4 regions of the Streptomyces sp. NPDC055025 genome follow, and region 4 is predicted to be linked to each of the others. Evidence: riboswitches for the same ligand, from Rfam matches in the RefSeq annotation. Region 4 holds a riboswitch; each other region holds the start of a gene.
The links. Region 4 has a riboswitch for cyclic di-AMP ahead of ACWGDX_RS03245 (transglycosylase family protein). Riboswitches for the same ligand answer to the same signal wherever they lie in the genome.
Positions count from the first base shown of each region.

Region 1 (7,433 bases), on a different contig from region 4:
GGCTCGTCGGCTGTCTGCTCCTCGCCTTCGCCCTGCCCCTGTCCTCGGTCGTGTCGGGCGCCGCCGTACTCGCGGTCGGCGCCGTCGTGTACGCGGTCCGCGGGCGTCCGCGGTCCGGCGGGCCCCGGTCCGGCAAGCTCCGGTCCGGCGGGCCCAGGGCGGCGGGAGCGTGATGATCGGAACGGTGTGACGGGTGTGATCAGAACGTAGCTTCCCAGCGGCTGCGCGGCGGGCGGGAAGGTCGCACTCTTGGCCGTATGAGTGATGCACCGATCGTCGTCCACCGGGCGTCGGGGACAGGCGGGCGGCGGGTCACGGTCCGTGGGCGGATCATGGGGCTCGCCCACTCCGACACCCATCTCGTCGAATTCCTGCGGCTGGCCGGTCTGCCCGATGCCTGGGAACTGCTCGACGACCCGGAGTGGGTGGAGTGGCAGGGTGGTCCCGCGCACGAATACAGCGTCGTATGAGGTACGGCTGAGGTACGGCGTCGTATGAGGTGATCATCCTCCGCGCCCCTCAGCCCCGTCGGCGCCGAGCCCCCGGTCGGCCGAGCCCTCCGCCCGCGCGCCGGTGGCGCCGAGCCCCCCCGCTGGGCGCCCCCGCCCGAGCCCCCGCTCCCGCTGGCACCCGCGCCCGCGCCCGTTCGTTCAGTCCGGCGGGACCGTCGCCGCGATCGACGTGAGCTGCGTCAGGCTGTCGATCCGCCAGTCCGCCGCCTCCACCACCTCCGGATCGTCCGCCCACAGATAGCCCCATGGACCGCGCCGCAGATGGGCGGTGCGCAGGCCGGCCCGCTGGGCGGGGAACAGGTCGTACGCCGGATGGTCGCCCACGTACAGCGTTCTGTCGGGCGCCGCCCGCGCCGCCTCGATGACATGGCCGAAGAACTCCGGAGCCGGTTTGGCCACGCCCCACTCGGCGGAGGTGGCCACCAGATCCACGGGCAGATCGAGGCGGCGCAGCAGATCACCGGCCTTGACGGTCTGGTTGCCCGCGAGCACGACACGGATGCCGAGGGCCCGGAGACCGGCCAGGGCGGGCCGTACGTCGGGGTAGAGGTCGGACTCGTCGAGATGCTCGCCGCGCCCGGCCGCCTCCCTGGCCCGGTGGGCCTCGCCGATGTCCATACCGGGCTTGATCAGATGGAGGGCGTCGGCGTTGTCCTTGTTCTGGACGGTGGCGGCGCCCACCAGCGCGGAGATGGTGTGCCGGGGAATCCCCAGCCAGTCGGCCCATGAGGCCCAGTAGCGGTCGTCGCGTACGAGGGTCTCGCCGACGTCGAACACGATGGTTTCGATCACCGGTCCAAGCGTAGGGGGACACGCTCCGCCGATTGTCAGTGGCTGGCCGTAGCCTGTCTCCTATGTTCGCTTCCTCGTCCGCTCACTCCTCTCACTCCGGTCCCCGTCCGACTTCTTCGGCTTCTTCGGCTTCTGTGGCTCCTTCGGCTCCTTCGTCCGGTTCGGTGGCGGGTGCGGAGTCCCGTGCCCTGCCCGGCGCCGTCCGCTCCGCCACCGTGGTCAACGCGGAGATCCGCGCCCTGTGGGCACGGGCCGGCGGCGCGCTCTCGTCCGCCGAGCAGGAGCGTTACCAGCGGCTTCTGGTGGAGTGGGCCGCGGCCGTACGGGCCGACGTCGTCACGGCCGCCTAGTGCGGGGTGCGTTGACGGCTCTGTGACGGGAGCCATGACGGAAGCCGTGAGGGGGCTGTGACGGGAGCCGTGGCACGGCCCGGCGGGTCCCCATGGTGTTCCCGTGGCCAGTGGTAATGATCCTGCTCTGAATGGCGTAAGGTTGTGTTTACCGACGCGGGGTGGAGCAGCTCGGTAGCTCGCTGGGCTCATAACCCAGAGGTCGCAGGTTCAAATCCTGTCCCCGCTACTGAAAAGAGTGGCAACAGCCGAAGGCCCGGATCCCAAGTGGATCCGGGCCTTCGCTGCGTGTCCGCGTGTCCGCGTGCCTGCCTGTCCGGGTGTCCGCGTACCTCTGCGTGTCCGCGTGCCTGGGTGCCTGGGTGTGCCTGGGGATCCGTGCCCCCAGCACCGCACCCGGCTTCCTCGCGCTTGACCTTTACGCCGCGTCAAGTTCTACCGTCGACGTCATGGAGTGGTCGATCCAGGAGATCGCGAAGAAGGCAGGGACCACGAGCCGCACGCTCAGGCACTACGGCGAACTGGGGCTGCTGACGCCCAGCCGCACCGGCGCCAACGGCTACCGCTACTACGACCAGGACGCCCTGGTCCGGCTCCAGCGGATTCTGCTGCTGCGGGAGCTGGGACTCGGGCTGTCGGAGATCGCCCGGGTCCTCGACGGCCGGCAGGACACGGCCGTCGCCCTGCGCACGCATCTCAGACTGCTGGAGCAGGAGCGCGAGCGCGTCGAGCGGCTGATCGCGTCGGTGCGGACCACTCTCCACAAGACCGGGACGGGAGAGGAACTCATGGCCGGGGAAGTGCTCGACGGCTTCGATCACACACGGTACGAGCGGGAGGTGACCGAGCGATGGGGCCGGGAGGCGTACCGGAAGGGCGACCGCTGGTGGCGCGCGCTCAGCGAGGAGGAACGCCAGGGGTTCCAGGACCGGCACGAGGCCATCGCCCGCGACTGGGCGCGGGCGAAGGAGTCGGGGCTCGCCGCCGACAGCGACGAGGCCCAGGCCGTCGCCCGCCGTCATTGCGACTGGCTGTCGGTGACGGCGGAACCCACGAAGTCGTATGTCATCGGCGTGACGCGCATGTATGTGGACGATGCACGCTTCACAGCGGCCTATGACAAGTACGGTGAAGGGACAGCAGTGCTCGTACGGGACGCCATGAAGGTGTACGCCGAGCACCACCTGACTGGCTGACCGGTCGTACGGCCGGTCGGTCGGCAGACTCGGCGGCGACCGGGCAGCGGCTCGGCGACCGACGCGGCGACCGACCGGCCATATGACCGAACGACCGGGCCGTCCGGCCGCCTGACCTGCTGAGGAGCCGGTCGCGATCCGACCTCCTCCATAGCCCACTCGGCCGACGGCGAGTCGCCGCCGAGGACGGCAGCGGCCAGCCTGGGTGGGGCGCGGTACCGTCCGCAGCCCTAGGCGGAACCGGGCAGGTGACCACTGGTGGGGAAGCTGAGCAAGCTCAGGGAGAACCTGAGTGGCAGAGGCACGCGGGCCGACGACCTGACCGGTCCGATGTCCGCCGACGGGTCACCGATGCCGGAAAGCCATATCCGTACCAGCCGTCGGCTGGTGCGTTTTCTGCCTGTCCTGGTGATCGTCGTCGGGGTGATCCTCGATCTCTCGACGCCGACGCGGGTCACCGCCGCCCCCCTGTACGCCGCCGCCCCCCTGGTCGCGGCGCCGTTCTACCCGCTGATCGGCACGCTGCTGATCAGCCTCGCGGCGGTCTGCGCCGAACTGTCGATGCACCTCTACGCCAACTCGCTCAACACGCTGGAGTCGCTCAGTGAGTTGCTGACGGTGGTGATCGTGTCTCTTCTCGCGCTCTACATCGGCGGGGTACTGCGCCGCAGCGGGCAGCGGCTCGCCTCGGCCCGGATCATCGCCGAGACCGCTCAACGGGCGGTGCTGCCAAGACCCGCCGAACGGATCGGCGGGCTGCGTATCGCCGCGCGGTACGAGGCGGCCCAGGAGGGCGCGTTCATCGGCGGCGACCTGTTCGCCGTACAGGACACGCCGTACGGGGTACGACTGGTGGTGGGGGACGTACGGGGGAAAGGGCTGGAGGCGGTCGAGGCGGTGGCCGTCGTCATCGGGTCCTTCCGGGAGGCCGCCGAGCAGGAGAGATCGCTGGAGGGGGTGGCGCAGCGGCTGGAGCGCGCGCTCACCCGCGACGGGAGCAGACGAGGCGGGCTGGACGCCTTCGAGGGGTTCACCACGGCGGTGCTCGCCGAGATCCCGCACGACGGGAGCGTGGTGCGGCTGGTCAACCGGGGCCATCCCGATCCGCTGCTGATGTGCGAGGACGGCGCGGTACGGATGCTGGAGACGCGCGACCCCGCGCTGCCGCTCGGGATGAGCGAACTGGCCGCGTGGCCGGACCGTGCCCAGCAGGCCGTCTACCCGGCCGGCTCGACGCTGCTCTTCTACACGGACGGACTCTCTGAGGCGCGTGACGCCCAGGGAGTCTTCTATGTGCCGATGGACCGGCTCGACGGACGGATCTTCCAGGGGCCCGACGAACTGCTCCAGGCGCTGATCGACGACGTCCGGCTGCACACCGGCGGCGGGAGCCAGGACGACATGGCGCTGCTGGCGGTGAACCGCCCCACGGAGGGGCAGCCGGAGCGGCGCAGGACGATACCCCTCGTTCCCTGACGCCTTCCCTGCTGCCGTTTCCCGGGGCCGTTCGCTGACGCCGAGTCCGCCGTCACCACCGTGTGTGATCGACAGGTATCCCTCCGCATAACATTTGACACACCGTCAGATATTCGGGGTGTACTGAAAGGAAGTCAGCTCGCCCGATTGCGTATGCATGTGCCCTGGTGTGTCCGATGCGAAGTTGTTAATGATCACCGGGAACAGCTTGGAATAAGGGCCTGGTCTCTATTAACGTTCGATAACGCAGCGCGGTCGTCCCAGCCGTCGTAAGAGTCGGCACCGTGCTCACGCGCCGAATCCCGCAAGGGAACCGGGGAACCACCAATTGGGGTGAATCGGAAGTTCTTCGCTGCCTTGTGCGGCGTAGGGCGACCGTAGGAGACCTTCCTGCTCCGAACCCGTCAGCTAACCCGGTAGGCGAGAAGGAAGGAAAGGAGTGCGCCTCAGTGGCGTCCAATCAGCCTGCCCCCACCGCCCCCTTCGAAACCACCTCCTTCGGCAGCGAGCCGGAGCGGGCATGGGGCGAGTGGAACCCGACCGAGGAGTCCGTACGCCCGGTACGCGGCAGGCATCGCGTCGGCAAGCAGCGCAACGGCTTCGCCCGTAGCTCCACCGTCCTCGGCGTCGGCGTCATAGCCGCCGTCGGCGCGGGCGGCATGGCCACCGCTCAGGACAAGCCCGCGGTCTCCATATCCCTGCCCGACGCCATCACCGACAATCTCCCCGACGCCGGGTCGCTCCCGGGCATGGGATCGCTGGCGGCGGACGAGGCCGAGCCGGACCTGCTGGCCAGTGCCCCGCTCACCACCGCCGGTATGACCGCCGCGGACGCGGAGCAGGGCGCCACGGACGCGGGCGAGGCCCTGCGGGCCCGGATCCTCCAGCAGGCGGAGCAGCAGCAGAACGAGGCCGACGCGACGGAGAAGGCGGCCGCGGAGCGCGCGGCGGCCGAGCAGGCCGCGGCACTGGCCAAGAAGCAGCAGACCGAGGCCGAGAAGAAGATCGAAGAGGCCAGGAAGAAGGCCGAGGCGGAGGCCAGGGCCAAGGCGGAGGCGGAGCGCCTCGCGAAGCTCGCGGCCAGCTTCGCCCTTCCCACCTCCTCGTACACCATCACCTCGACCTACGGTGAGTCCGGCTCCATGTGGTCCTCCGGCTACCACACCGGTCTGGACTTCGCCGCCCCGACGGGCACCCCGGTCAAGGCCGTGCACAGCGGCACGGTCACCTCCGCCGGCTGGTCGGGCTCGTACGGCTACCGCACCATCCTGGAGCTGGATGACGGTACGGAGATCTGGTACTGCCACCAGTCCTCGATGACCGTCACCGCCGGGCAGAAGGTCACCACCGGCGAGACCATCGGCCGGGTCGGCGCGACCGGCAATGTGACGGGACCGCATCTGCACCTTGAGGTGCACACCGCGGGTGGCTCCGGTATCGACCCCATGAGCTGGCTGAGCAGCAAGGGCCTGACTCCCTGACCCGGGTGTGACCCCATGACCCGGGCTCGGGTCTCCGTCCCCGATCCCTCGATTCCCCGATTTGACCCCGTGGCGCGACTGGCACAGTCCGGTCCCCGGCGGCTCCGGCGCTCGCCCCCCGACGCCTGGGCCGCCGGTCCCGTTTCCGGACCCGACCGGACCGGACCGGCACGTTCGTCCGTGTTCGTCCACGTTCGTCAGTACTGGCGGTACGGGTTGTAGCCGTCGTAGTCGATGTACGGCGGAGGCACCGGCACCCGGCCCGTGGCCCGCGCCGCATAGGTCAGGGCCGGTCCCGCCGTCTCCCTGCGCTGCCAGAGATGGTGCAGCAGCTCCTGCTCGCGCTCGACGAAGTCCGGGCCGGCCTTGCCGCGCTGGGCGTGGTGGCGCAGAAACGCCAGGGACGTCGCGAACGCCTCGTACTCGCCGACCGATCTGGACGCCTGGGGCCCGTACGTACGGCCCGCGAAATCGCGTGCCACCGTGCGCGCCCGCATTGAGGAGAGCGCCTGGGGCGCGGCGGCCGGCAGCCAGCCCGCCGCCGCGTACGCGGGCAGCTCGGCGGAGACCGTACGCAGCTCGCGCTGTCTGCTCCAGATCGCCAGCCAGGTCAGCAGCCCGAAGGCCGGCACCATGAACGCCGCGTACACGGCGTAGAAGCCGAACGGGCCGAAGAGCGACGTCGAGCCGTTCCACAGCGCGTGCATCCCCATCGCCAGCGCCAGACCGAGCGGTGGAAGGGCGAACCGCCGGATCCTCTGGCGACGGGTCGCCATCGCCGCCAGCCCGAAGCCTATGCCCGTGAGCACGGTGAAGAGCGGGTGCGCGAACGGGGACAGCACCACCCGTACGAAGAAGGTCGCCGCCGTCATGGCGGGCAGGCCCGTGCGGTCCGCGGTCTGGTCCTCGCCGAAGGCGCTGCCGAGATAGAGGATGTTCTCGGTGAAGGCGAAGCCGGTGGCGGTGAAGCCCGCGAACACGACCCCGTCGACCAGCCCGGTGAAGTCCCGTCTGCGGAACAGGAAGATCAGCAGGATCGCCGCGGCCTTGGCGCTCTCCTCCACGACCGGTGCTATCACCGTGGCGCCCAGGGACTCCGCGCCCGCCGGGTCCGCGGTGGCGATGGCTATCCACCGGGTCGCGAAGGTGTTGGCGATGATCGCGACCAGGGCGGCGGCGAAGGCACCCCAGGCGAACGAGAACAGCAGATTGCGCCAGGGGCCGGGGTCGACGCGGTCCAGCCAGCGGAAGGCCGCCATCAGGAGCGGTACGGGCAGCACGGCGAGGCCGAGACCGACCAGAAAGCCCTCGGTGCCGGTCTGGTCCCGCACGAGCGCCAGGATCACCAGCGCGCAGAGTGCGAGCAGCGTGATCACGGCCCCCGCCCGCACCGCCCGGTGCCGCCAGAAGGCGCGGCGCGGGCGATAGCGCCTGCGGGCAGGGTCCGGTACGGCGGTCCACAGGTCACCGAGCTGTTCCTGCTGCTCGTAGACAGGGATCGCCGGGCCCGGATCGGGGCGCTGCTGCGAGGGTTCCGACACCCGATGACCCTAACGAGAGCCACTGACACTGGCGATGGTGCCTCTGCCGCTACCGCCGGTTACGGGGCTACGGGGGACGGGGTTA
Region 1 is NZ_JBSGVS010000035.1:65,730-73,162, forward strand. Features, by position in the region: gene ACWGDX_RS21940 (APC family permease) at 1-173, shown strand, start outside; gene ACWGDX_RS21945 (hypothetical protein) at 258-470, shown strand; gene ACWGDX_RS21950 (HAD family hydrolase) at 651-1,301, opposite strand; gene ACWGDX_RS21955 (hypothetical protein) at 1,469-1,654, shown strand; tRNA gene ACWGDX_RS21960 (tRNA-Met) at 1,810-1,883, shown strand; gene ACWGDX_RS21965 (MerR family transcriptional regulator) at 2,104-2,850, shown strand; gene ACWGDX_RS21970 (PP2C family protein-serine/threonine phosphatase) at 3,181-4,326, shown strand; cyclic di-AMP (ydaO/yuaA leader) riboswitch at 4,610-4,764, shown strand; gene ACWGDX_RS21975 (M23 family metallopeptidase) at 4,776-5,807, shown strand; gene ACWGDX_RS21980 (PrsW family intramembrane metalloprotease) at 6,005-7,348, opposite strand.
Region 1: linked by a shared signal. The riboswitch ahead of ACWGDX_RS21975 (M23 family metallopeptidase) and the one ahead of ACWGDX_RS03245 (transglycosylase family protein) in region 4 are both predicted to bind cyclic di-AMP.

Region 2 (7,433 bases), on a different contig from region 4:
GCGACTGCCATATCGGCTATGTGCATCTGGAGACGCTGCCGCTGTACGACGTGTTCGCGGGCGGGGTGCTGGAGCGGATCCCGCGGGTCCGGGATCCGCTCCCGGACGGATCAGTTCGGCGGGCTGCCCAGGGGAACCTGGGTGGTGTTCCGGTCGTCGTTCAGCTCGATGTTCTCGGCGCTGACCGACAGGTGCGTCGTGTCGGAGAACCGCAGCCGGAGCCGTAGGTCGAACCGCCAGGTGTCGTCCCCGTTCGGATGGATGGTGACCGTCGCGGTCCCGTTGGACAGCCCCTCCTTCGTGGTCTCCGTCAGCACATCGAGCGGGTAGGGACCGGCCGTCGTCCCGTCCTTGAACTCGCCGAAGGGCACGGAGATGGAGGCGGCCTCCACACCGTCCGGTGTCCTGACCGAGATATTGATCCCGGTGTCGTAGTCGCGATCCTCATTGGCGGTGACAAAGGTGACCGCCCCCGCCGCGAGAGTCGCACTGCCGTTTTCCGCCATCGGAGCCCCCTGAACCCACAGCGCCGTGATACGGGCCCTCCCCCGGCCGGCGCCGCACCGGAGGACCCCTTCGGCCCGGTTATCGCCCCGGCCGGGACAGGCCATGCGTGGGCGTTCCGTGGTCCATTCGGATGAGTGAAATTCCCGTCGGGAGCGCCGAGCGCCGGAGGGGCGGCCGGCCTCGGCGGCGGCCGGGCGTCCCGACCGGCACCCGGGCCGGCCCCGCCGTCAGCGGTTCAGGGGCAGAAGGTCGGGACGCTTCGCCTCGACATGGTCCCCGGAGGATTCCCCGCGCAGCCGGCGCCCGATCCATGGCACCAGATACTCGCGCGCCCAGTTGATGTCGTCGCGCCGTACCTCGAAGGTGCCGCGCGGCGGCTGCGGCGGCCATGTCTGGTCCGGGTCGGCGGGCACGGCGAAACCGAGCACCTGCGCCGCACGCAGCGCGACACGGGTGTGGCCCTCGGGGGAGAGATGCAGCCGGTCGCCGTCCCAGGCCCGCCTGTCCTGCACTGACTTGAGGGACCAGAGATCCAGCACCGGGCAGTCGTAGCGGTCGGCGATGGCCCGTACATGGGCGGTGTAGGTCGCGATCTTGCCGCGAAGATGACGGAGCACGGGCACGCCCCGGGTGTCGAAGCCCGTGGTCACCATGACCGTGCCGACCGCCCCGGTCAGATCGGCGACGGCCCGCTCGAAGCGCTCGGCGACATCGTCGGGGTCGGTGCCGGGCCGGATGATGTCATTGCCGCCCGCGCAGAAGGTGACCAGATCGGGGGCGAGTTCCTTGGCCCGGGGTATCTGCTCGCTGACGATCTGGTCGAGGAGCCGGCCGCGTACGGCGAGATTCGCGTAGCGGAAATCTCCGTGCACGGTGTCCGCGGGGCCGGCCGGGAGGGCCACCTCGCCGGTCACCGGATCGGTGAGCCGGTCAGCCAGTTGATCGGCGAGCAGCACCGCGAGCCGGTCCGCCCAGCCGACATAGCGTCCATCGGGTCCGGGATCGCCCACGCCCTCCGTGAAGCTGTCACCGATCGCCGTGTACGACCCGAATACGCCTCTTCTTCTTGATCTCGAATCGTCTGCCACAACACCACATCTTTCACCCGCAGATGTGACCTACGCGACCGTAGGAAACGGTTGACGAGGGGTGAGATACACCATTGGTCAATTTTCGGCCAAGCGGGAATATGCCCAACGCTCTCCGTCCGGCACGGAAGTGCCCGACGGAGAGCGGAGAAAGGACGTTTGCCATGCCTCGGACGGGCCGGGTCTCAGATGTTGACACCCTGATCGCGCAGATACGCCAGCGGGTCGATGTCCGAGCCGTAGTCCGGTCCGGTACGGATCTCGAAGTGCAGGTGCGGACCCGTGACATTGCCGGTGGCGCCGGAGAGACCGATCTGCTGGCCCTCGCTGACGGTGTCGCCCTCGGAGACGGATATGGAGGAGAGATGGGCGTACTGCGAGTAGTGGCCGTCACTGTGCTCGATGACGATCTGGTTGCCGTACGAGCCGCCCCAGCCCGCCGCCACGACCGTGCCCGCGCCGACCGCCTTCACCTCGGTGCCCGTGTCGACCAGGAAGTCCACACCGGTGTGGTAGCCGCTGGCCCAACTGCTGCCCGAGGCATGGTACGGAGTGCCGATCTGAGGATCGTCGACCGGCGTGGTGAAGGCGGAGTCGCTGCTCTGCTCCGGCGTGTCGCCGGGCGCGGACGTCGACCCGCCGTTGTCCTCGGCCGGTGTGGCGGTCGACGGGTCCGAGGAACCGCCGTCGGAGGAGTGGGACGGCTCGGCCGGCTTCGCGGGACGGGTGTGCTCCCCGCCTCTCGCCTTGATGGTCAGCTTCAGCCCGGGGTGGATCAGCGACGGGTCGGATCCGACGGCCTTGCGGTTGTCCGCGTACAGCTTGTGCCAGCCGCCCCGGACATGCTGTTCCTTGGCGATCTTCGACAGGGAGTCGCCCGGGACCACGGAGTAGATCCGGGTCCTGGCGGCGCTCTTCTTGGCGGTGGCCTTCTTCGCGCCGGTCTGCTCCCCGCCGAACTGCTGCTGGGAGACGGCCTCGGGCGCGCTGGCGGGTGCGGCCTTCTGCGCGGCGTGCGCGCCGGTGGCACCGATGAGCGGAAGTGCGATGGCGGCTCCACCGGTACCGGCGGCTATGAATCCGCGCGATACCGGGTTGTTGGCCTTGTGACGGCGGTGCTTACCCTTCGCGGGCATGGCGAATTCCTCTCCGGCGCCTGCGAGGTGAGCTGTCGGGTTCGGACTGGAGATGCCCGGTCGCACTTACCGCACGACTTCACCCCAAGCCGTTCCGGAGTTCCGGATCGGCGTACTACCTGGGTCCCCCGCTCCTGCCACGCATTGCTTGACGATAAGAATTCCGGGCGGCGGCAGGATTCGGCGGTCCGACCGGATTGAGGGTGAACGTAGGCGAGTGGGGCGAGTGGAACAAGGGATCCTTTTCCATCGACAAGTCGCACTCGCATTTAACCCGGTTTTACCGGTCACCCTGTGTCGACAACGGTCTCCGAACTCCGTGTCAGGCGGGGAATTCGAATACATGGCACCGCCACGGAACGTCACGGATATGATCCTGGTCACGGACCGGAACCCATCTCCACCGCGACCGGGGCAGGGTGTAAGGAATCACCCAATACGGACAGATGGGCATTTGAGCGATATCTATCCGCGAATAATGTCCGAATGCTCCCATTGGATTCCTGACAGTCGAACTGATTGCCACACGAACAGATGTCGTACTGTCAGAGGTCGACAGCGTCGGCGAGCCGCGCCGACGGCAGACACGGAGGAGCAGGCCGTGACGCAGCAGGTCCCGTCGACAGAGCCCGAGCTGGCCGGCGTGCGCAACTTCCGCGATGTCGGAGGACTGCCCACCACCGACGGCAGGCAGGTCCGTCCGGGCCGGCTCTTCCGCAGCGGCCATCTCGCCAACGCCACCGCGGCCGACGCGGCCTTCCTCTCGTCCCTCGGACTTCACACGATCTTCGACTTCCGCAACGCGGCCGATCTGAAGCTCGACGGCGCGGACGTGGAACTGCCCGGCGTGCGCAATGTGAACATTCCGCTCACCGACCCCGCCGACGGTGCCGAGTTCTGGCGGATGGTCAGGGACGGCGATCTGGACCAGCTCCGCTCGCTCCTCGCGGACGGCAGGGCCGCGGCCCGGATGACCGGCTCGTACCGCTCGATCATCAAGGAGCGCACCGCCGAGCACAGCCGTGTCCTGCACGCCCTCGCCGGGGACAGCGTGCCGGCGCTCATGCACTGCGCCGCGGGCAAGGACCGGGCCGGTCTCTCGATCGCGGTGGCCCTGCTCGCGGTCGGGGTGGAGCCCGAGGCGATCGAAGCGGACTATCTGAAGTCGAACGACCCGCACCGCCGTTATCCGGTCCAGCGCAGCGACAATTCGCCCACCGGGACGTCCACCGAGGTGATGGACCTGCTCAGTCCGCTCTTCGACGCGCGCGCCGAGTATCTCGCGACGGCCTTCGAGACCATCGAGAAGACCTGGGGCAGCACCGACACCTATCTGACCGAGGGGCTGGGACTGGCCCCCGAAACCCGTGAACGGCTGCGCGCCCGCCTCCTCGACTAAGTCCTGTCCGAACAGGACTAGGTCCCGTCCGAACAGGACCTGGACGATCATGCCGGTGTCGGGGGGGGGGGGGGGGGGCACCCCCCGGCCCCGGGCCCCGTGCCGCGGGCCCCGGGGCCCCGGCCGGGCCGTCGGGTACGTGTGGCTTCCGGCCGGATCCGTGGCCGGATCCGTGGACGGGTCCACGCTGCCGGGAGAGGCGCTAGTACCGCAATTGCGGTACTAGCTCGGGGGCATCAGCACGGTGTCGATCACGTACACGTTGGCGTTCTTGGTCCGGACGTCACCGCAGACGATGTTCGTCGTCCCGTTGACCTTGAACGACTCACCCGAGCCCGATGTGGTGAGCGTGCCGCCCTCCAGGGTCTTGAAGACACCGTTCGGGAGCTGGTCGGGGGCGACCTTCTTCTCCGTCACGTGGTAGTTCAGGACCTTCCTGAGCTGGGCCTCGTTGTCGCGGATCGCGTCGAGCTGCGCCTTGGAGAGCTTGGCGAAGGCGTCGTTGGTCGGGGCGAAGACGGTGATGTCCTTCGTGGTGTTCAGCTTGTCGGCCAGTCCGGCCTTCTTCACCAGGGCGACGAAGGTGGAGAGATGCGTGTTCTCCGCCAGCGCGGTGGCGACAGGCTGGGTCGCCATTCTGGAGAAGCTGCCGCCGATGCCCTTGCGCAGCAGTGACGAGCACCCCGGACCGAAGGGGACGGCCGCACCGGCGGACGCGGACGTGCTGGGCGAGGCCGAGGGCGAGGTGCTCGGTGAGGCGGACGGGCTCGGTGAGGCGGGTGTGCTGGGTGACGCCGACGTGCTGGTCGATGTGGGTGTGCTCGGCGTCGGGGCGGCGAAGGCCTGAGGAGCCATGACTCCCAGCGAGAGCGGGAGGGTGACCGCGGCGGCGGTGGACATGGCTGTGGTGCGGAGACGGGTGCGGTTCATGGTTCGATTCCTCTTCCTGTGGGAGGAGGGGCCCCGGCTCGGGCCCGGAGGCGTCGACGCGGCCGGATCGGCGGGTCCTGGGATGAGACGGCCCGGGGAGTGCCGGGCGGGGTGCTCTCACCCGTCCGGCCTGCGGTTCCTGCCGTTCGACGATTCCTGTCGGTCGACCTTGCTCGGTTCGCTCGACTCGGTTCGCTCGACGCTCGGTTCGTTCGACCCTGCGCGGTCCTGGATTGCTTCGGCCCTGGATCGCTTCGGCCCTGGATCGTTCTCGTTCGGTCCTGGCCCGGCTCTGGCCGGCCGGTCCGTTCCTCCATTCGGTCCTGGTGATCGATCGAGCCGCCCGTAAAGCGTAGTCATACCTCCAGGAGCTCAGCATCTCGGGCGGAACGCGCTGTTCACTGCTATGGGACGCTCGGTCACCACCGTTGCGCCGCAGGTCCGCGGCGGTCCGGCCGCGGCCGACAGCCGCCGCGCCCGCCACTCGATCGGCTCCGGCGTGTCAGGAGCCCGCCAGTCGGGTGGCCGATAGCGTCAAAAGATGTCCGACCTCATCTATGTCGTGGTCACCCTCGCGGTCTTCGCGTTGATCGGTCTGGTCGGGAAGGGGGTGGGCCGGCTGTGACCGTCGAGAACATCGTCGGACTGGTCGTCGCCGTGCTTCTCGTCGTCTACCTCGTGTTCTGTCTGCTCTTTCCCGAGCGTTTCTAGCCTCTCCCACCAGAGGAAGGCCCAGGAAAGGTCCTCCATGAACGACACGCTCGCGGGGTGGCTTCAGATTCTCGCCCTCGTGGTGGCGCTCGCCCTCTCCTTCCGGCCGCTGGGCGACTACATGGCGTACGTTCTGACCTCGCCCCGGCACTGGCGGCTGGAGCGGCTGATCTACCGTCTCGGCGGAGTCTCCGGGGACGCCGACCAGACCTGGACCGCTTTCCTTCGCAGTGTGCTCGCCTTCTCGCTTGTCTCCGTACTGTTCCTGTACGGATTTCTTCGCCTCCAGAACCACTTCGTGCTCGCTCTCGATACCCCGGCCATGGACGCCGACCAGTCGTTCAACACGGCCGTCTCCTTCGTGACGAATACGAACTGGCAGTCGTACTCGGGTGAGTCCGCACTGGGCCATTTTGTCCAGATGGCGGGGCTCGCGGTCCAGAACTTCGTCTCCGCCGCCGTCGGTATCGCCGTGGTGGCCGCCCTGATCCGGGGATTCACCCGTCAGAAGACCGACCGGGTCGGCAATTTCTGGGTGGACCTCACCAGGATCGTGCTGCGCGTACTGCTGCCCGTCTGCGTGGTCTTCGCGATCGTGCTGGTGGCGTCGGGGGTGGTGCAGAACTTCCACGGGCCCCACGCGGTCCATACGCTCGCGGGCTCCACCCAGAGCATCCCCGGTGGTCCGGTCGCCTCGCAGGAAGTCATCAAGGAGCTGGGCACCAACGGCGGCGGTTTCTACAACGCCAACTCCGCCCATCCCTTCGAGAATCCGACCGGTTTCACCAACTGGCTGGAGATCTATCTGCTGCTGGTGATCGCCGTCGCGCTGCCGCGCACCTTCGGCACGATGGTCGGCGACCGGCGCCAGGGATACGCGATCGTCGGTGTGATGGCCCTGATCTGGGCCGCCTCCGTCGCCATCGTCACGGCCAACGAGCTGCACAGCGTGAGCAGTACGGCGGGCCACACGGCGGGCGGAATGCTGGAGGGCAAGGAGCAGCGCTTCGGTATCTGGTCCTCGGCACTCTTCGCGGTGTCCACCACGCTGACGTCCTGCGGGGCCGTCAACTCCTTCCACGACTCGTACACACCGGGCGGCGGCGGGATGACGATCTTCAATATGATGCTCGGCGAAATCGCGCCGGGCGGTGCGGGATCCGGGCTCTACGGCATTCTCGTCCTGGCGGTCGTGGCCGTCTTCGTGGCGGGGCTGATGGTCGGCCGCACCCCCGAGTATCTGGGCAAGAAGCTGCGCGGCCGGCAGATGAAGTTCGCCTCGCTCTATATCCTCACCACCCCCGCCGTGGTGCTGACCGGGGCGGGGATCGCCATGGCGCTGCCGGGGGAGCGGGCGGCGATGCTCAATCCGGGTCCGCACGGCTTCTCCGAAGTGCTCTACGCGTTCACCTCGGCCGCCAACAACAACGGCTCGGCCTTCGCGGGACTCTCCGCCAACACCGTCTGGTACAACTCCGCCTTAGGTCTGGCGATGCTCATCGGCCGCTACCTGCCCATGGTGTTCATCCTGGCGCTCGCCGGATCCCTGGCCGCCGAGCAGCCGGTGCCCGTCAACGCGGGGACGCTGCCCACGCATCGGCCGCTCTTCGTCGGCCTGCTCACCGGGGTGATCCTCATCGTCGTCGGCCTCACCTACTTCCC
Region 2 is NZ_JBSGVS010000013.1:95,196-102,628, reverse strand. Features, by position in the region: gene ACWGDX_RS10975 (STM4011 family radical SAM protein) at 1-227, shown strand, start outside; gene ACWGDX_RS10970 (hypothetical protein) at 111-506, opposite strand; gene ACWGDX_RS10965 (SGNH/GDSL hydrolase family protein) at 735-1,595, opposite strand; gene ACWGDX_RS10960 (M23 family metallopeptidase) at 1,781-2,731, opposite strand; cyclic di-AMP (ydaO/yuaA leader) riboswitch at 2,734-2,895, opposite strand; gene ACWGDX_RS10955 (tyrosine-protein phosphatase) at 3,333-4,130, shown strand; gene ACWGDX_RS10950 (fasciclin domain-containing protein) at 4,353-5,060, opposite strand; gene kdpF (K(+)-transporting ATPase subunit F) at 5,682-5,771, shown strand; gene kdpA (potassium-transporting ATPase subunit KdpA) at 5,809-7,433, shown strand, end outside.
Region 2: linked by a shared signal. The riboswitch ahead of ACWGDX_RS10960 (M23 family metallopeptidase) and the one ahead of ACWGDX_RS03245 (transglycosylase family protein) in region 4 are both predicted to bind cyclic di-AMP.

Region 3 (7,433 bases), on a different contig from region 4:
GACACCCAGGTGGGCCATATGGGCCATGACGCCCCGGGCCCGCAGGGAGGACACGAGACGGCCGGCGCGTTCCTCGTCCATCCGATGCCCCATCTCCCTGTGCGGAGGCTTTTGAACGTATATGTCCCGTGGCCATCATGGTAAGCCGTTTCGCCGGGACGGCGAGTTCCGGGGGCAGCGCCCGATCCCGACCCCGGGGCCACGCGTCAGCGGGTGGCGGGCATCACGTCGAAGGAGACCTGGACCGGCACCCGGGCGCCGGTCCAGCCGCGTACCTCCGGCTCGTTCAGCGAGCGGACCCAGACGTCCACCAGCGCCACGACGTCCTCGCCGGGCCAGGGACCGACGCCCATGACCCGCATACCGGCCTCGGCGGCGGACCGGATCCCGCAGGTGGAGTCCTCGACCGCCAGGGTGTCGACGGGCTCGGCGCCGCACAGCCGTGCGGCGGTGAGATAGACGTCCGGGAGGGGCTTGGGTCTGATCTCACCCTCGGGCACCACGATGTGGTCGAAGTGGTCGAGCAGTCCCGCCGTGCCGAGGCAGGACTCGACGACCTCCCTCGGGCAGTTGCTGGCGACGGCGAGAGGGGCGAGGCCCGCCGATTCCTCGACGAGCCGGCGGGCGCCGGGCATGGTGCGGGGGTTGTCGGCGACGAGCGCGCGGAAGTGCCCGAGCAGCAGGACGGTCAGGTCCTCGACGAGTTCCGGGCGTCCCGCCTCCTCGGCCATGAGGCGGCCGCATTCGGTGTAGTGCAGTCCCTTGGCCCGCTCGGCGAAGCCGGGCATGGGGGCGAATCCATACTCGCGCAGCGCCAGAATTCGAGCGTCCTGCCAGTGGCATTCGGTGTCCATGAGGGTTCCGTCGCAGTCGAAGACGATGGCCGCGGGAGTCCAGGAAAGGATGCGGTGAGCTGTCATCCGATTGTTCCGTTCAGAAGAGCCCGATTAGCGGCAGCACTGGCCGCCGCGACAGTGCGAAACACCGCGGGCACGCTGGTCACCCGCTGTCGGGCGGGCGCGATCCGGGCAGTCGCGGCCTTATGGAGAAGGCCGGTTGAGGGCGACCACCCAAGAACATAACGATCGCTACGCTAGAGAGGAAAACTATTGGTAGTCAAGTGACTTCACAGAGTATTCCCAGGCTTTACCTGTAGCGGAGGACGCCAAAAGCCTTCTGTTCCCCGTCCTGGAGAAAACGGAACACACAGATGTCGTGGTGGGGCACACACATAATTCGAGCGGGCGGGCTGTATTCGATAAAGCGTGCTGCTTCGAGTCGTCCGCCGGTGGGACGCAGCAAAGCGCCCCGGCTTTCCACGGCCGCGGCCTGGCGCGCGGCTTCCAGCAGAATGATGCCGGGAACATGATCCGTGGCGTGGTCGAAGAAGAAGGGGTGCCGCGGGTCGGCCGGATCGACCAGGAGGGTGCCGCCGTCGAGTCCGAGGACGACATCGTGCGCGCCCGTCACCCCCAGCCCGCGGAAGTCGGGGCGGACCGGCCCGGTCGCGCTCCCCGGCGCGGTGAAGCGCCGACGGCCGGTCCGTACGGCGTCGTACCGTTCGCCGTCCATGACGCGCGCACCGCCCCCGGCCCGCGCGAACACCGTGCCCCGGGCGGAGAAGGAGACATCGAGCCGCAGTCCGGTGACCGCGCCGTCCTCGGCGGCGCGGCGCACCTCGCTCGCGCGTACGGCGCAGGTCACCCCGGTGGCACCGGAGACCGCCCGGGGTTCCGCCGACGGATCGATCCCGAAGAACAGATCGGTGATGAGCAGATGCGCGGTGGGCGCGACATCGAAATACCGGAGCGGGATATAGATCCCGAGCTGGCGCAGCGTCTCGACGATCATCAGCGGACTGTGCAGATCGGCGCCGTCGCGCGGAAAGGTCGGATGGGACCGGGACCAGGACGCCGCGGCTTCGAATCCGCCGTCCGGACTCCGCCGTACATCGGTGAGCAGCACCTCGGCCACGGAGTCGCGGTGCACCATCTCGCGTGCGACCGTACGCGACCAGGACAGCGGGCGGACGTCCTCCAGGGTGCCGACGATCGATGCCTCAGCAACCGTTGTATTCATGCGACAAGAACACCGCAATTTTCGTTGCTACGCACCCCAGCCCGGAGCCGCCAAGCCCGCCACGCCCGGTGGGAAAAGCCGCTACATTGCCTGCTGTCATTTAACGGAACGGCAATCCGGGGTACACGTGCGGGTTCGGGTGCAGCAGGTTCGGGCGAAAACGACGCGGAGGTTTCTCCTGGAAGCGGCGGCACAGTTGTTCGATGAGCGGGGTTACTCAGGCACCAGTATCAGCGATATCAGCGCACAGTCCGGCCGCACCAGCGGAGCCATCTACTTCCACTACGCCAGCAAGGAGAATCTCGCCCTCGCCATTGTCGAGGAGCATTTCGCGACCTGGCCCGATCTGATCGACCGTTACAGCGCGTCCGACCGTCCGGCGCTGGAACGGCTGGTCGCGCTGAGTTTCGAGGTGGCGAGGGCCTTCCGGGACGATGTCGTCATCCGCGCGGGCGCCCGGCTCTGGGCGGAGCGCACCGCTATCAATGCCACGCTGCCGAGACCTTTTGTGGGCTGGCTGGAAACCGTCACCAAACTTCTCGAAGAGGCCCGTCAGGAGGGGGAACTCACACATGGCGTCACCCCTCAGGTGGCCGCGCACGGACTCGTGTGCGCCTTCTTCGGACTGCACACCGTCTCCGACGCCCTGGAGGGGCGCCGTCAGATCGAGGAAGCGCTGCACGATCTGTGGCTGCTGCTCCTGAACGCCCTTCAGACGGACCCGGATCCGGCGGCCCTGCTCGCGCGGGTGCGTGAACACCCCCTCGCACCGGTGCCCGCCGGGGGGCGATGAACCGAGGGCGGCGGTGGACGGACAGACGGCCGGACCCGGCCGGGACGGAGGATGTCCCGGCCGGGTCCGGCCGTCTGTGCGGGTGCGCGGACGTGCGGGTGCGCGGATGCACGAGCGCGCGGGCCTGTACGGATGTGACGGTACGTCAGCGTCGAGCGCCGGCGGAGCCTGTCAGCGGGGTCTGTCCGCGGGGTCTGTCCGCGGGGTCTGTCCGCGGGGTCTGTCAGTACGGGCCGTTCACATTGTCGATCGAGCCGTACCGGTCGGCCGCGTAGTTGCAGGCGGCGGTGATGTTGGCGACCGGGTCGAAGCTGTCCATCGACGTACCGGGCACGTGGTAGGCCTGGAACGTGGGGTCGATGACCTGGAGCAGGCCCTTGGAGGGCGTACCGGCGGCGGCGTTGGAGTCCCAGTTGTTGATGGCCGACGGATTGCCGGAGGACTCACGCATGATGTTCCGGTAGATACCGTCGTAGCTGCCGGGGATGCCCTGGGCGGCCATGACGTCCAGCGACTCGTTGATCCAGCCGTCCAGATCGTCGGTGTATGTCTTCGGGGCCGCCTGGGTGACGGTGTCGCTCGTATCGGCCGTCGCGCTCTCGGCGGTGGCCCCGGCGTCCTCGGCGGTCGCCGTCGGATCCTCGGTAGCCGCCGTCGCGTCCTCCGTGGCCGCCGTCGCGTCGTCGGTGGCCGCCGTCGCGTCCTCCGTGGCCGCCGTCGCGTCGTCGGTGGCCGCCGTCGCGGTTTCCTGCTCGACCACGGCGGTGGCCGGTGCGGTGGCCGCTGGTGCGGTGGCCGCCGACGTGGCGGTGGCCGGTGTGGCGGTGGCGGGCGGGGCGGACGCGGTCCTCTCACCGAGGGTCAGTTCGACGCCGGGGTGGATCAGTGCCGGATTGCCGCCGATGACCTCACGGTTGTCCTCGTACAGCTTCTTCCAGCCGCCGCTGACGGAGTGCGCGGCCGCGATCCTGGAGAGCGAGTCCCCCGCGACGACGGAGTAGGTCTCCGGGTTGTCCTTCTGCGTCGCGGCGGCGGGCGACGACACCGCCTCGGCGGTGGTCGCGGCGATGAACGGGAGCGCGAGTACGGCACCACCCGTGCCCACGACGGCGAGACCTCGGGCGAACGGGCTGGTTCTGGGACGGCGGTGCTTGGCCTGTGCGGGCATGACGCATTCCTCTCCGTCGCCTGCGAGGTGAGCTGTCGGGTTCGGGCTGGAGCTGCCCGGCCGCGGTATGAGCGCGGCTTCACCCCAAGCCGGTCCGGATTCCGGAACGGCGCCTTACCTGGGTCCCCCGCTCCTGCCGTGCGTGAGTGGGTTCGGTTTCCGGGCGGCGGCAGGATTCGGCGGTCCGTCCGGATTGACGTGAACGTAGGCGGAACGTCCGGACAAAAACAAGACCTGAATTCACAGCGCGATCCCGGCGGACGAATCCAGAGCGGAATGATCCGGTTACGCAGAAGTCGTCCGGGGACTCAACTCTCGCTCCCCGGGAGCGAAATGGCCGAGGCGACGGGAGCCACGGAACACGGCCGATGTGACGCACATCATGACCCCTGACGGAATTTCTGACGTCACAACACCGTACAGAGAATGCCAAGGCGTGCCAATACCACCCAAATGCACCACGGGAAGAATGCGGGCAAACCGCCCATACAATTACTTTTCAAAACGGGTGCGATATACCATGCTGCTCCGACCAATTCGATGTGGGTGTCATTTATTCCGCGTCGGGGTGCGTGCCGAGTGCGTATCGCCACCATTCGGGGAGGGAAAGCGGTGGAACGGGGGGACAGCCTTTGGGAGTGCGCCGGCGCCGCGACGGCGTCGCCACATCGCGTACGTTCATGGCGTAACTCGTCTGTTCCACGAGGAGGTTCAGTGTCACAGGATCCGTGGTTTCTGAGGGATCTGGCGCCGGATGTCGTGCTCGCCGGTTCGGTGATGAACGGCAGTCTGCGGGGAGCCGAGGCGGTGCGGGCGCAGATTCGTGCCGTGCTCGGCCTCTACCGCGAGTTCACTCCCGTCTGGGAGGGCGAGTTCGGTGACCGTCGGGTGAACGAGTACACCGCCGTCGTCGACGGCAGGCCGGTGACGGGAGTCGGCGTGTTCCATATCAATGACCAGGGCCAGGTGGACGAGATCGTCGTCGATCACCGGCCGCTGTCCGCGGCCCTGACCGTCTCCAGGCTTCTGGGCGAAGCCCTGGCCGGCGGCCCCGGCCGTGACCGCGACGAGTTCTATCGCCCCGACGGACAGACCTACGAGGATCTGATCGGGTACGCCGAAACCCATGGCCGCGAACTCTGACGCGTACGCCCGCTCGCGACCGGTGAACCGCGAGTGCGAGCGCGAGGGAGCGTCGTGCTTCAGTGCCGCCGGGCCTCAGTTCCGCCGGGGCGCCGGGCCCGTGGAGTCGCGTATGACGAGGTGCGGCACAAACGCTTCCTGCCGTCGTGGGGCGTCCGGGTCGGCGATACGGGCTCTGAGGATGCCCGCGGCCCGTCGGCCGATATCCGTCTTCGCCGGGGAGACGGTGGTCAGAGGCACTTCGCACAGGTCGGCCACCTCGTTGTCGTAGCCGATCACGGAAAGGTCCTCCGGGACACCCAGTCCCCGCCGCCGGGCCGCGCCGACCAGCAAGGACGCCTCACGGTCCGCGAAGCAGAGCGCGGCCGTCGCCCCCCGCGCCATCAGACGGCCGAGGAAGCCGTCCGCGTCCTCGGCGGTCCAGCGCGGCAGTGACGCCGTGACCACGGGAGCCGGATCGAGCCCGGCGCGCTCCAGTCCGACGGCGAGGCCCGACCGGATCTGCGGGGCCGTGTGCGGACTGGTCCTCTCCAGATAGCCGACGCGGGTGTGCCCGAGCCCCAGCAGATGCTCGACAGCCGCACGCGCCCCGGCCGCGTGGTGGGAGCAGACGAACTCGTGCGAGGTCGCCGTCAGGTCCATCCCCCGCTCGACGAGCACCGCGGGCACGGCGAGTTCCCCCGCGATCCCGAGCCAGTGCTGTGGACCGTCCTCGCCGAGGGTGGGTACCAGTATCAGCCCGGCCGCTCCCGACCGGATCAGTTCGTCGACGGCCCCTTGCTCCATGCCGGGGTCCCATTCGGTGCAGCGCAGGAGCATCCGGCAGCCGTGGCGGGAGAGTTCACGTTCGATACCGGCGATGACGCGCGGGTAGTAGTAGGTCAACGAGGGCACTACGACGCCGACGGTGTACCCGGTGCCGGATGCCCGGGACTCCGAGACATACGTTCCGGATCCCTGCCGGCGGTAGACAAGGCCCTCCTGGACCAGCAGGTCGACGGCCCGCCGCACGGTATTGACGCTCACTTCCTGGTCGCGGGCCAACTGCTGCTCGGTGGGCAGTTTGCCGGCCGGCCAGCGCAGTTCGGCGATGGCCCGTCGCAGCTCGTCCGCGAGACGGCGTGTCTTGTGCCCCCGCGCGGCCGTACCGACAGGAGTACGTGGCGAACTCACCGCATCCCCCTCGATCCGCGCCCACACCGGCCCGACATGACGAGCTTACGACCCTACCCGTCGCGGAGCCGCCGCTGCCCGGAGAGCACCAGCCCGAATTCATTCCAATGAATCTGTTGACGCATGGCATGACTTGACCGAAACTCCTCACCAGACGCGGCGTCAGTCATCGCGGTCCCCCACCCACGATCCCCCCACACAAGAAGACGAGGTTCCCTCGTGGCCATCACCCTGTCCGTGCGCGGAACGAGCAGGCGCACCGCACTCTTCGCCTGCGTAGTACTGGTCATCGGGTTCCAGGCGGACGGGACCGCCTTCGGGACCGAGACCTCAGCCGCCGGGGCCGCCGCCACGGCCTACTACGTGGACCCCGCCGTGGGTTCGGCGGGCAATCCCGGCACCGCGGACAGGCCGTGGCGTACCTTGCAGGAAGTCTTCGCGTCCGGGCGGACCTTCGCCGACGGAGACGTCATCTACCTGCGCAGTGGCAACCACGGAAGTCCGGTCATCACCGGGGGCGTCTCCTCGGGCGTCCGGACCGTCAAGGCGGCGCCCGGCGCGGCGCCCCGTATGAAGACTCTGAGGTTCGCGTCCGGTGCCACCCGCTGGACGGTCGACGGGGTGCTCATCTCGCCCCAGGAGGCGGACGGTACGTACACCACCGGCAACCTGGTGCAGTTCGACGCGGGTGCCACCCACGACATTCTGCGGAACTCACAGGTCCGGGCCGCGAGCGACGCGTCGGCGGACACCTGGTACAACAACGACTGGGTCAGCCGGAGCGGCACGGGCGTCCTGGTCGTCGGCGCCGACAACCAGGTTCTCGACAACCAGATCCGCAACGTCCGCAACGGTGTGATGCTGGAGCGCACCTCCCAGGCCGGCGCCGGCGCGACCGGAGCGGTGGTCAGGGGAAACAGCGTCAACCACTTCTGGGAGGACGCCTTCCGGTGCAAGGTCAGCGGCTGCCTCTTCGAGTACAACTCGGCGGTGAACAGCTACGCGGTCGTACCGCCGGGCATGGAGAGCGACCCGCCGCACCGGGACATGTTCCAGAGCTACCGCGGCGACGGCAGT
Region 3 is NZ_JBSGVS010000002.1:21,761-29,193, reverse strand. Features, by position in the region: gene ACWGDX_RS01465 (hypothetical protein) at 1-81, opposite strand, end outside; gene ACWGDX_RS01460 (HAD family hydrolase) at 207-920, opposite strand; gene ACWGDX_RS01455 (ScbA/BarX family gamma-butyrolactone biosynthesis protein) at 1,147-2,079, opposite strand; gene ACWGDX_RS01450 (ScbR family autoregulator-binding transcription factor) at 2,219-2,872, shown strand; gene ACWGDX_RS01445 (LysM peptidoglycan-binding domain-containing protein) at 3,096-4,040, opposite strand; cyclic di-AMP (ydaO/yuaA leader) riboswitch at 4,045-4,199, opposite strand; gene ACWGDX_RS01440 (hypothetical protein) at 4,755-5,183, shown strand; gene ACWGDX_RS01435 (substrate-binding domain-containing protein) at 5,259-6,356, opposite strand; gene ACWGDX_RS01430 (hypothetical protein) at 6,576-7,433, shown strand, end outside.
Region 3: linked by a shared signal. The riboswitch ahead of ACWGDX_RS01445 (LysM peptidoglycan-binding domain-containing protein) and the one ahead of ACWGDX_RS03245 (transglycosylase family protein) in region 4 are both predicted to bind cyclic di-AMP.

Region 4 (7,433 bases):
CCCCCCGCCCCCGAGCCGGGCCTCGCCCCCGAGCCGGCCCCTGAGACCGCCCCCGAGCCGAGCCTCGCCCCCGCCCCCGAGACCGCGCCCGGCCCCGCCCCCGAGACTGCCCCCGTTCCCGAACTCTTCACCTGGGAGTTCGCCACCGATCCCTACCCCGCCTACGCCTGGCTGCGCGAGCACGCGCCCGTGTACCGGGCCCAGTTGCCCAGCGGGGTCGAGGCGTGGCTCGTGACGCGGTACGGGGACGCCAGGGCGGCGCTCGCCGACGCCCGGCTCTCCAAGAACCCCGTTCATCACGCGGAGGCGGCGCACGCCAAGGGCAAGACCGGGATTCCCGGGGAGCGCGGCGCGGACCTCATGACGCATCTGCTGAACATCGATCCGCCCGACCACACCCGGCTGCGCCGGCTCGTGTCCAAGGCGTTCACGCCCCGGCGCGTCGCGGAATTCGCTCCCCGGGTCCAGCAGCTCACCGACCGGCTCATCGACGGTTTCGCGGCGAAGGGGGAGGCGGATCTGATCCATGACTTCGCCTTCCCGCTCCCCATCTACGCGATCTGCGATCTGCTCGGGGTGCCGGCCGAGGACCAGGACGACTTCCGCGACTGGGCCGGGATGATGATCCGGCACGGCGGCGGACCGCGTGGCGGAGTGGCGCGGTCGGTCAAGAAGATCCGGGCGTATCTGGCCGAACTCATCCACCGCAAAAGGGAGAACCCGGGCGACGATCTGATCTCCGGTCTCGTGCGGGCCAGTGACGACGGCGAGCATCTCAGCGAGAACGAGGCCGCGGCGATGGCCTTCATCATCCTTTTTGCCGGTTTCGAGACAACCGTGAATCTGATCGGCAACGGCGTCCATACGCTGATGCGCCACCCGGAGCAGCACGCCCGGCTCCAGCGTTCGCTCGACGCGGGGGAGACGGAACTGCTCGCGACGGGTGTCGAGGAACTGCTGCGCCACGACGGTCCGGTGGAGCTGGCCACCTGGCGGTACGCCACCGAGCCGGTGACGCTCGGCGGGCAGCGGATAGCGGTGGGCGATCCCGTACTGGTCGTCCTCGCCGCGGCGAACCGTGACCCCGAGCGGTTCGCGTCGCCCGACACGCCCGATCTCGCGCGGCGTGACAATCAGCACCTCGGCTACGGGCACGGCATCCACTACTGCCTCGGCGCGCCCCTCGCCCGCCTTGAGGGACAGACCGCTCTCGCGTCTCTGCTGACCCGTCTGCCCGATGTGCGACTTGCTGTGGATCCTGCCGATTTGCGCTGGCGCGGCGGGCTCATCATGCGTGGATTGCGCACACTTCCGGTGCAGTTCACGCCATTGTCCGGCTGATGAGCCACTGACGGATTCGGCGGCGGACGGCCGCCGTACCGCCATGGGACCGGCGCCGATCACTGTCGGATCGTCACTCCATAACTGACGGACCGTCAGTAATGTGACTTTCACGTGATCTCCGCTGCATCGACTTGTGACAGACGTTCGAGTACCGCTACGTTCACCGACGACTCAGCTGCAACACGCCGTAGTCGAAACGACAGTCACACGGAAGGCAAGCGCATGCGCTCCGCGAACGGCCGACACCGCAGACCACGCCAGGCCCCCGCTCTGATCGTCGCCGCGGGGGTGACCGGGTCGGCGATCGCCATCCCGCTGTTCGCCGCCTCGGGCGCCAGCGCGGCGGACGCCTCCACCTGGGACCGTGTCGCGGAATGCGAGAGCGGCGGCATGTGGAGCGCGGACCTCGGCAACGGCCACTACGGCGGCCTCCAGCTCACCCAGGAGACCTGGGACGCCTTCGGCGGCGGGGAGTACGCGGCCCGCGCCGACCTCGCCAGCCGCTCCCAGCAGATAGCCGTGGCGGAGAAGGTGCTCGCGGCGCAGGGCGTGAAGGCCTGGTCGAGCTGCGCGCCGGTCTCCGGGCTCACGGGCGCCGTGCTGGACGGTGTCGGTCTCGGGGGCGGCTCCGGCTCGGCGGGAGCCGCGCAGGACGACCGGAGCGACGGTCCCGCGGACGCTCCCTCCGGCGCTCCGGACGCCACGCCCTCCGCCCCCTCCGACGGGAAGACGCTGCCCGGAGAGCCGGTCCCCTCCGGTTCGGCCACCACGCCCGCACCGGGAGCCTCCGCTTCCGTGGACGGCCGCGAGGGCACTGAAGGCCTCAGCTCCGACGGCCTCGGTGGCACCGCCGCCGGCGGTGCGGAGTCGGCCAAGGGCAAGCACCGCGGTGAAGCCGCCCAGGACGATGCCGTAACGGGCAATTCGGATGAAGGGCTTGAATACGGCCGTCATGCCTCACGGGGTGACGGACTGTCGCGCAGTACGGACGGCCTGACGGATCGTACGGAATCGCCCGCTCCGGCGGAGGCCGACCGGCCCGTCGAGCGCAACTGGCTGATCGCCGACGGGCAGAAGGTGCTCGGCGGCTGGCTCTGAGGCGAACGGGCCGGCGGCTCCGGGCCGTCGGCGCGGTGGCTGTGAGGTGAACGGGGGGCGGCCGGTGTGCCGCCCCCTGGTGCGCCCGGTGCTTCCGGGCGGGTCATGGTGCTTCCTGGTGTGCCCCGGTGCTTCCGGGTGCGCCTCGGTGTCTCCGGGTGCGTCGCGGCGTGCCATGGGGGTGTCCTCCCTGGCCGCGGCCCTGATCCCTCCCCGGCTCCCCCTGTGTCTCCCTCTCCGCCTCCCTCTCGGTCTCCTTCTTGATCCCGTCCTTGAAGTGCCGTGAAGTGGCACGGATTCAAGGGTAGTTCGCCGCCCTATGTCCACTTCTGTGCAAGTGAGACAAGGGTCTCTTTGCTGCAACTAGGGACTTTTGACCCGCGGGTTGCCCCGCTTTCCGCTCTCACCAGGGGAAATGCGTAAACCTGGAGGGTGGGTAAGGGCGTTATTTCCCTGATGTTCTCCTTTGAAGAACCGGCGGGCCTGTGATTACGGTCTGAACCGCTCGCACCGCGGGCCTCGTCGACCGTCACGCCGAATCCTGCCGTCGGTCGGGGGGAGTAGTCGTCGCGTCATGCGCCGAAGGCAGGAGCGGGGGACCCAAGGTTTGTGCCGGCCCCGGCCGTCGAGAGACGGCCGGCGACCGGCTCGGGGTGGAGCCGGGTGCGCGAGCACCCGGCCGGGCAACTCACTTGGCCCGAACCCGACAGCTCACCTCGTAGGCGTCGGTGAGGAGAGTTCCATGCCGCGTTCCAGCAAGGGTTCCAGCAAGGGCAGGCACCGCCGTCCCTCCCGCTCCGTGACCGCCCGCTACGCCACGCTCGCCGGCATCACCGGCGCCGCTGTCGCGGTCCCGCTGATCGGCGCCACCTCCGCGTCCGCCGCGACCGCCTCCGAGTGGGACCAGGTCGCCCAGTGCGAGTCCGGCGGCAACTGGTCCATCAACACCGGCAACGGGTACTACGGCGGACTCCAGTTCAGCGGCTCCACCTGGGCCGCCTACGGAGGCACCGCCTACGCGGCCAGGGCCGACCTCGCCTCGAAGTCCCAGCAGATCGCCGTCGCCGAGAAGGTCCTGGCGGGCCAGGGCAAGGGCGCGTGGCCCACCTGCGGGGTGAACCTCTCCGGCGCCGCGTACGACGGTGGCTCGGCGGGCTCCGGCTCGGGCTCCGGCTCGGGCTCCGGTTCCGGTTCCGCTTCGAATTCAGGCTCCGGCTCGGGATCCGCCTCCGCCTCCGGCTCCGGTACGGGGGAACAGGCCGCCCCGCGGCAGATCCGGCCGGCGCAGCCGAAGCGGGAGCAGGCGCAGCCCGCCTCGCGCGGTGAGACCCGCGCCGCCACGGCCACGATCGAGAAGGGCGACGGCGAGTACAAGGTCAAGCCCGGCGACAGCCTCTCCAAGATCGCCGCCGCGCGGCAGGTGAAGGGCGGCTGGAAGAAGCTCTTCGACCTCAACAAGGACATCGTCCGCGACGCCGATCTGATCTACCCGGGCCAGCAGCTCCACCTGCGCTGATCCGCCCGCCCCCGATCCCCCCGGCCCGGCGCGTGATCCCCCGTACGCGCCGGGCCGGGGTCTGCCCTCTTCCGGGCGTACCTTCCGGGCGTACGGAGGGGGCACTCGGGGAGTACGGAGGGAGTACTCGGGGCGGCGCTCACGGCGGTGCGCACGACGGTGCTCATGGGTGCGCCGAAGCGCTCGGGTGCTTGATCCGTCCCAGCGGGCGGGCACCGGGCGGCCGACGTCTCCGAGCCGGTTAGGCTCTTGCCGCAAGGCCAATGAGACCCTGCACTCCAAGCGTCACATCCCAGAAGGAGATGCTCGTGCCGTCCATCGACGTCGTCGTAGCCCGGGAAATCCTGGACTCCCGAGGCAACCCCACGGTCGAGGTCGAGGTCGGCCTCGACGACGGCAGCACCGGCCGTGCTGCTGTCCCCTCCGGTGCCTCCACCGGTGCGTTCGAGGCCGTGGAACTCCGTGACGGAGACCCCGACCGCTACCTGGGCAAGGGTGTCGAGAAGGCCGTACTCGCCGTCATCGAGCAGCTCGGCCCGGAGCTCGTCGGCTACGACGCCACCGAGCAGCGCCTGATCGACCAGGCCATGATCGACCTGGACGCCACCGAGAACAAGGGCTCGCTGGGCGCCAACGCCATCCTCGGTGTCTCCCTCGCCGTCGCGCACGCCGCCTCCGAGGCCTCGGACCTCCCGCTCTTCCGCTACCTGGGCGGCCCGAACGCGCATCTGCTGCCCGTTCCGATGATGAACATCCTGAACGGCGGCTCGCACGCCGACTCCAATGTGGACATCCAGGAGTTCATGATCGCCCCGATCGGCGCGGAGTCCTTCTCCGAGGCGCTGCGCTGGGGCGCCGAGGTCTACCACACCCTCAAGAAGGTCCTGAAGCAGAAGGGGCTCTCCACCGGCCTCGGTGACGAGGGCGGCTTCGCGCCGAACCTGGAGTCCAACCGCGCCGCGCTGGACCTGATCCTCGAAGCCATCAAGGAAGCCGGCTATGTGCCGGGCCGCGACATCGCGCTCGCGCTCGACGTCGCCGCCTCCGAGTTCTACAAGGACGGCTCGTACGAGTTCGAGGGCAAGTCCCGCTCGGCCGCCGAGATGACCGAGTACTACGAGGAGCTGGTCGCCGCCTACCCGCTCGTCTCCATCGAGGACCCGCTCTTCGAGGACGACTGGGCCGGCTGGAAGGTCGTCACCGACAAGCTCGGCTCCAAGGTGCAGATCGTCGGCGACGACCTGTTCGTCACCAACCCGGAGCGGCTGGCCCGTGGCATCGAGGAGGGCTCCGCCAACGCCCTGCTGGTCAAGGTCAACCAGATCGGTTCGCTGACCGAGACCCTGGACGCCGTCGAGCTGGCCCAGCGCAACGGCTTCAAGTGCATGATGTCCCACCGCTCCGGCGAGACCGAGGACGTCACCATCGCCGACCTCGCCGTCGCGGTGAACTGCGGTCAGATCAAGACCGGCGCCCCGGCCCGCTCGGACCGTGTCGCCAAGTACAACCAGCTGCTGCGTATCGAGGAGATCCTCGACGACGCGGCGGTGTACGCGGGCCGCAGCGCGTTCCCGCGGTTCCGCTCCGCCTGAGCGTGAGCGGCGGGGCCGGGCCGGCCGTCGGGTGAGGCCGCCCGTCCCGCCCGTCGTCCGTACGTCCCCGGCCCCGGTCCCGTACCGTGTCCGGGGACGTACGCACGTAACAGGGGAGGCGAGCCATGGCCGGGAACCGGGACCGGTTCTCCACCGCGACCAGGCTGCGGCTGCTCGGCGAGCAGACCGCCGCGCGCGTCTACCGCTCGCAGAACCGCCGCCAGGACCGCCGCTCCCGTCTCACCGGCCGGGCGGCCTTTCTCGCCCTGGTCGTGTGCACACTGGTGGTGGCGCTCGCGTATCCGATGCGGCAGTACGTGTCGCAGCGGAACGAGATCGCCGAGCAGGAGCGGCAGGCGCGGGAGGCGAGGCAGCGGGTCGAGGAACTGCGCGACGAGAAGGCGCGGCTCCAGGACGACGCCTACATCCAGCGGCTGGCCCGCGAGCATCTCCACTATGTGAGGCCCGGGGAGAGCGGCTACACCATGATCGACCCGGACGCGGTGCGCGAGCGCCGTGAGGAGCGGGAGGCGACGGACCGCCCCTGGTACTCGAACGTCCTGGACGGCGTGGACAGCGCGGACCGCACGGACCGGTAGGGACGCGCGGGGACGGGCGGTACCGGTGGACCGGCACGACCCCGTACCAGCGGCACGACCCCGTACCAGCGGCGCGTCCGTACCAGGCAGACAGAACCGTCATCAGGCACGCAGAACGTAGAACCAAGGCAGGCATGGAAACCCCCCCTCCGCAGACCGAACGCACCGAGCCCACCGAGGCGGACGTGGCCGCGTTCCAGGAACAGCTCGGCCGTCCCCCGCGCGGACTGCGCGCCATCGCGCACCGCTGCCCCTGCGGACAGCCCGATGTCGTGGAGACCGCCCCGCGGCTCCCCGACGGCACGCCCTTCCCGACGACGTACTACCTGACCTGCCCGCGCGCGGCCTCGGCCATCGGCACGCTGGAGGCGAACGGTGTCATGAAGGAGATGACCGAGCGCCTCGCGGCCGACCCCGGACTGGCCGCCGCCTACCGCGCGGCGCACGAGGACTATCTCGCGCGCCGTGACGCCATCGAGGTGCTGGAGGGCTTTCCCAGCGCGGGCGGTATGCCGGACCGGGTGAAGTGTCTGCACGTCCTGGTCGGCCACTCGCTGGCGGCGGGTCCCGGGGTGAACCCGCTGGGCGACGAGGCGCTGGCGATGCTGCCGGAGTGGTGGGCGAAGGGCCCCTGTGTGACCTCGTGTGCGCCCGCGGAGGAGAAGCCCGCGGAGGAGAAGGAAGAGAACGGGCGCCGGGACCAGAACGAGGAGCGCGTATGACCCGGGTCGCCGCCATCGACTGCGGTACGAACTCCATCCGTCTGCTGGTCGCCGATGTGACGTTGCCCGACAGCGGCCCCGGCGCGGGGTCCACGGGCGAACTGGTCGATCTCGACCGGCGGATGAGGATCGTCCGGCTCGGCCAGGACGTGGACAGGACCGGCCGGCTGGCGCCCGAGGCGCTGGAGCGGACCTTCGAGGCGTGCCGTGAGTACGCCGCCGTCATCAAGGAGCACGGCGCCGAGCGGGTCCTCTTCATGGCCACCTCCGCCTCGCGCGACGCGGAGAACCGCGACGAGTTCGTCCGGGGGGTGCTGGACATCCTGGGCGTGGAGCCCGAGGTGATCAGCGGCGAGCAGGAGGCGGAGTTCTCCTTCACCGGCGCCACCAAGGAACTGCCGGGCCGGGACAGTTGTCTGGTCGTGGACATCGGCGGCGGTTCGACCGAGTTCGTCGTCGGTGACGACCGGGTACGGGCCGCCCGCTCCGTGGACATCGGGTGTGTACGGCTGACCGAGCGGCATCTCGTCAAGGACGGCGTCGTCAGCGATCCGCCCGGCGC
Region 4 is NZ_JBSGVS010000003.1:144,810-152,242, reverse strand. Features, by position in the region: gene ACWGDX_RS03255 (cytochrome P450) at 1-1,341, shown strand, start outside; gene ACWGDX_RS03250 (transglycosylase family protein) at 1,567-2,442, shown strand; cyclic di-AMP (ydaO/yuaA leader) riboswitch at 3,010-3,182, shown strand; gene ACWGDX_RS03245 (transglycosylase family protein) at 3,185-3,958, shown strand; gene eno (phosphopyruvate hydratase) at 4,261-5,550, shown strand; gene ACWGDX_RS03235 (FtsB family cell division protein) at 5,676-6,149, shown strand; gene ACWGDX_RS03230 (DUF501 domain-containing protein) at 6,284-6,871, shown strand; gene ACWGDX_RS03225 (Ppx/GppA phosphatase family protein) at 6,868-7,433, shown strand, end outside.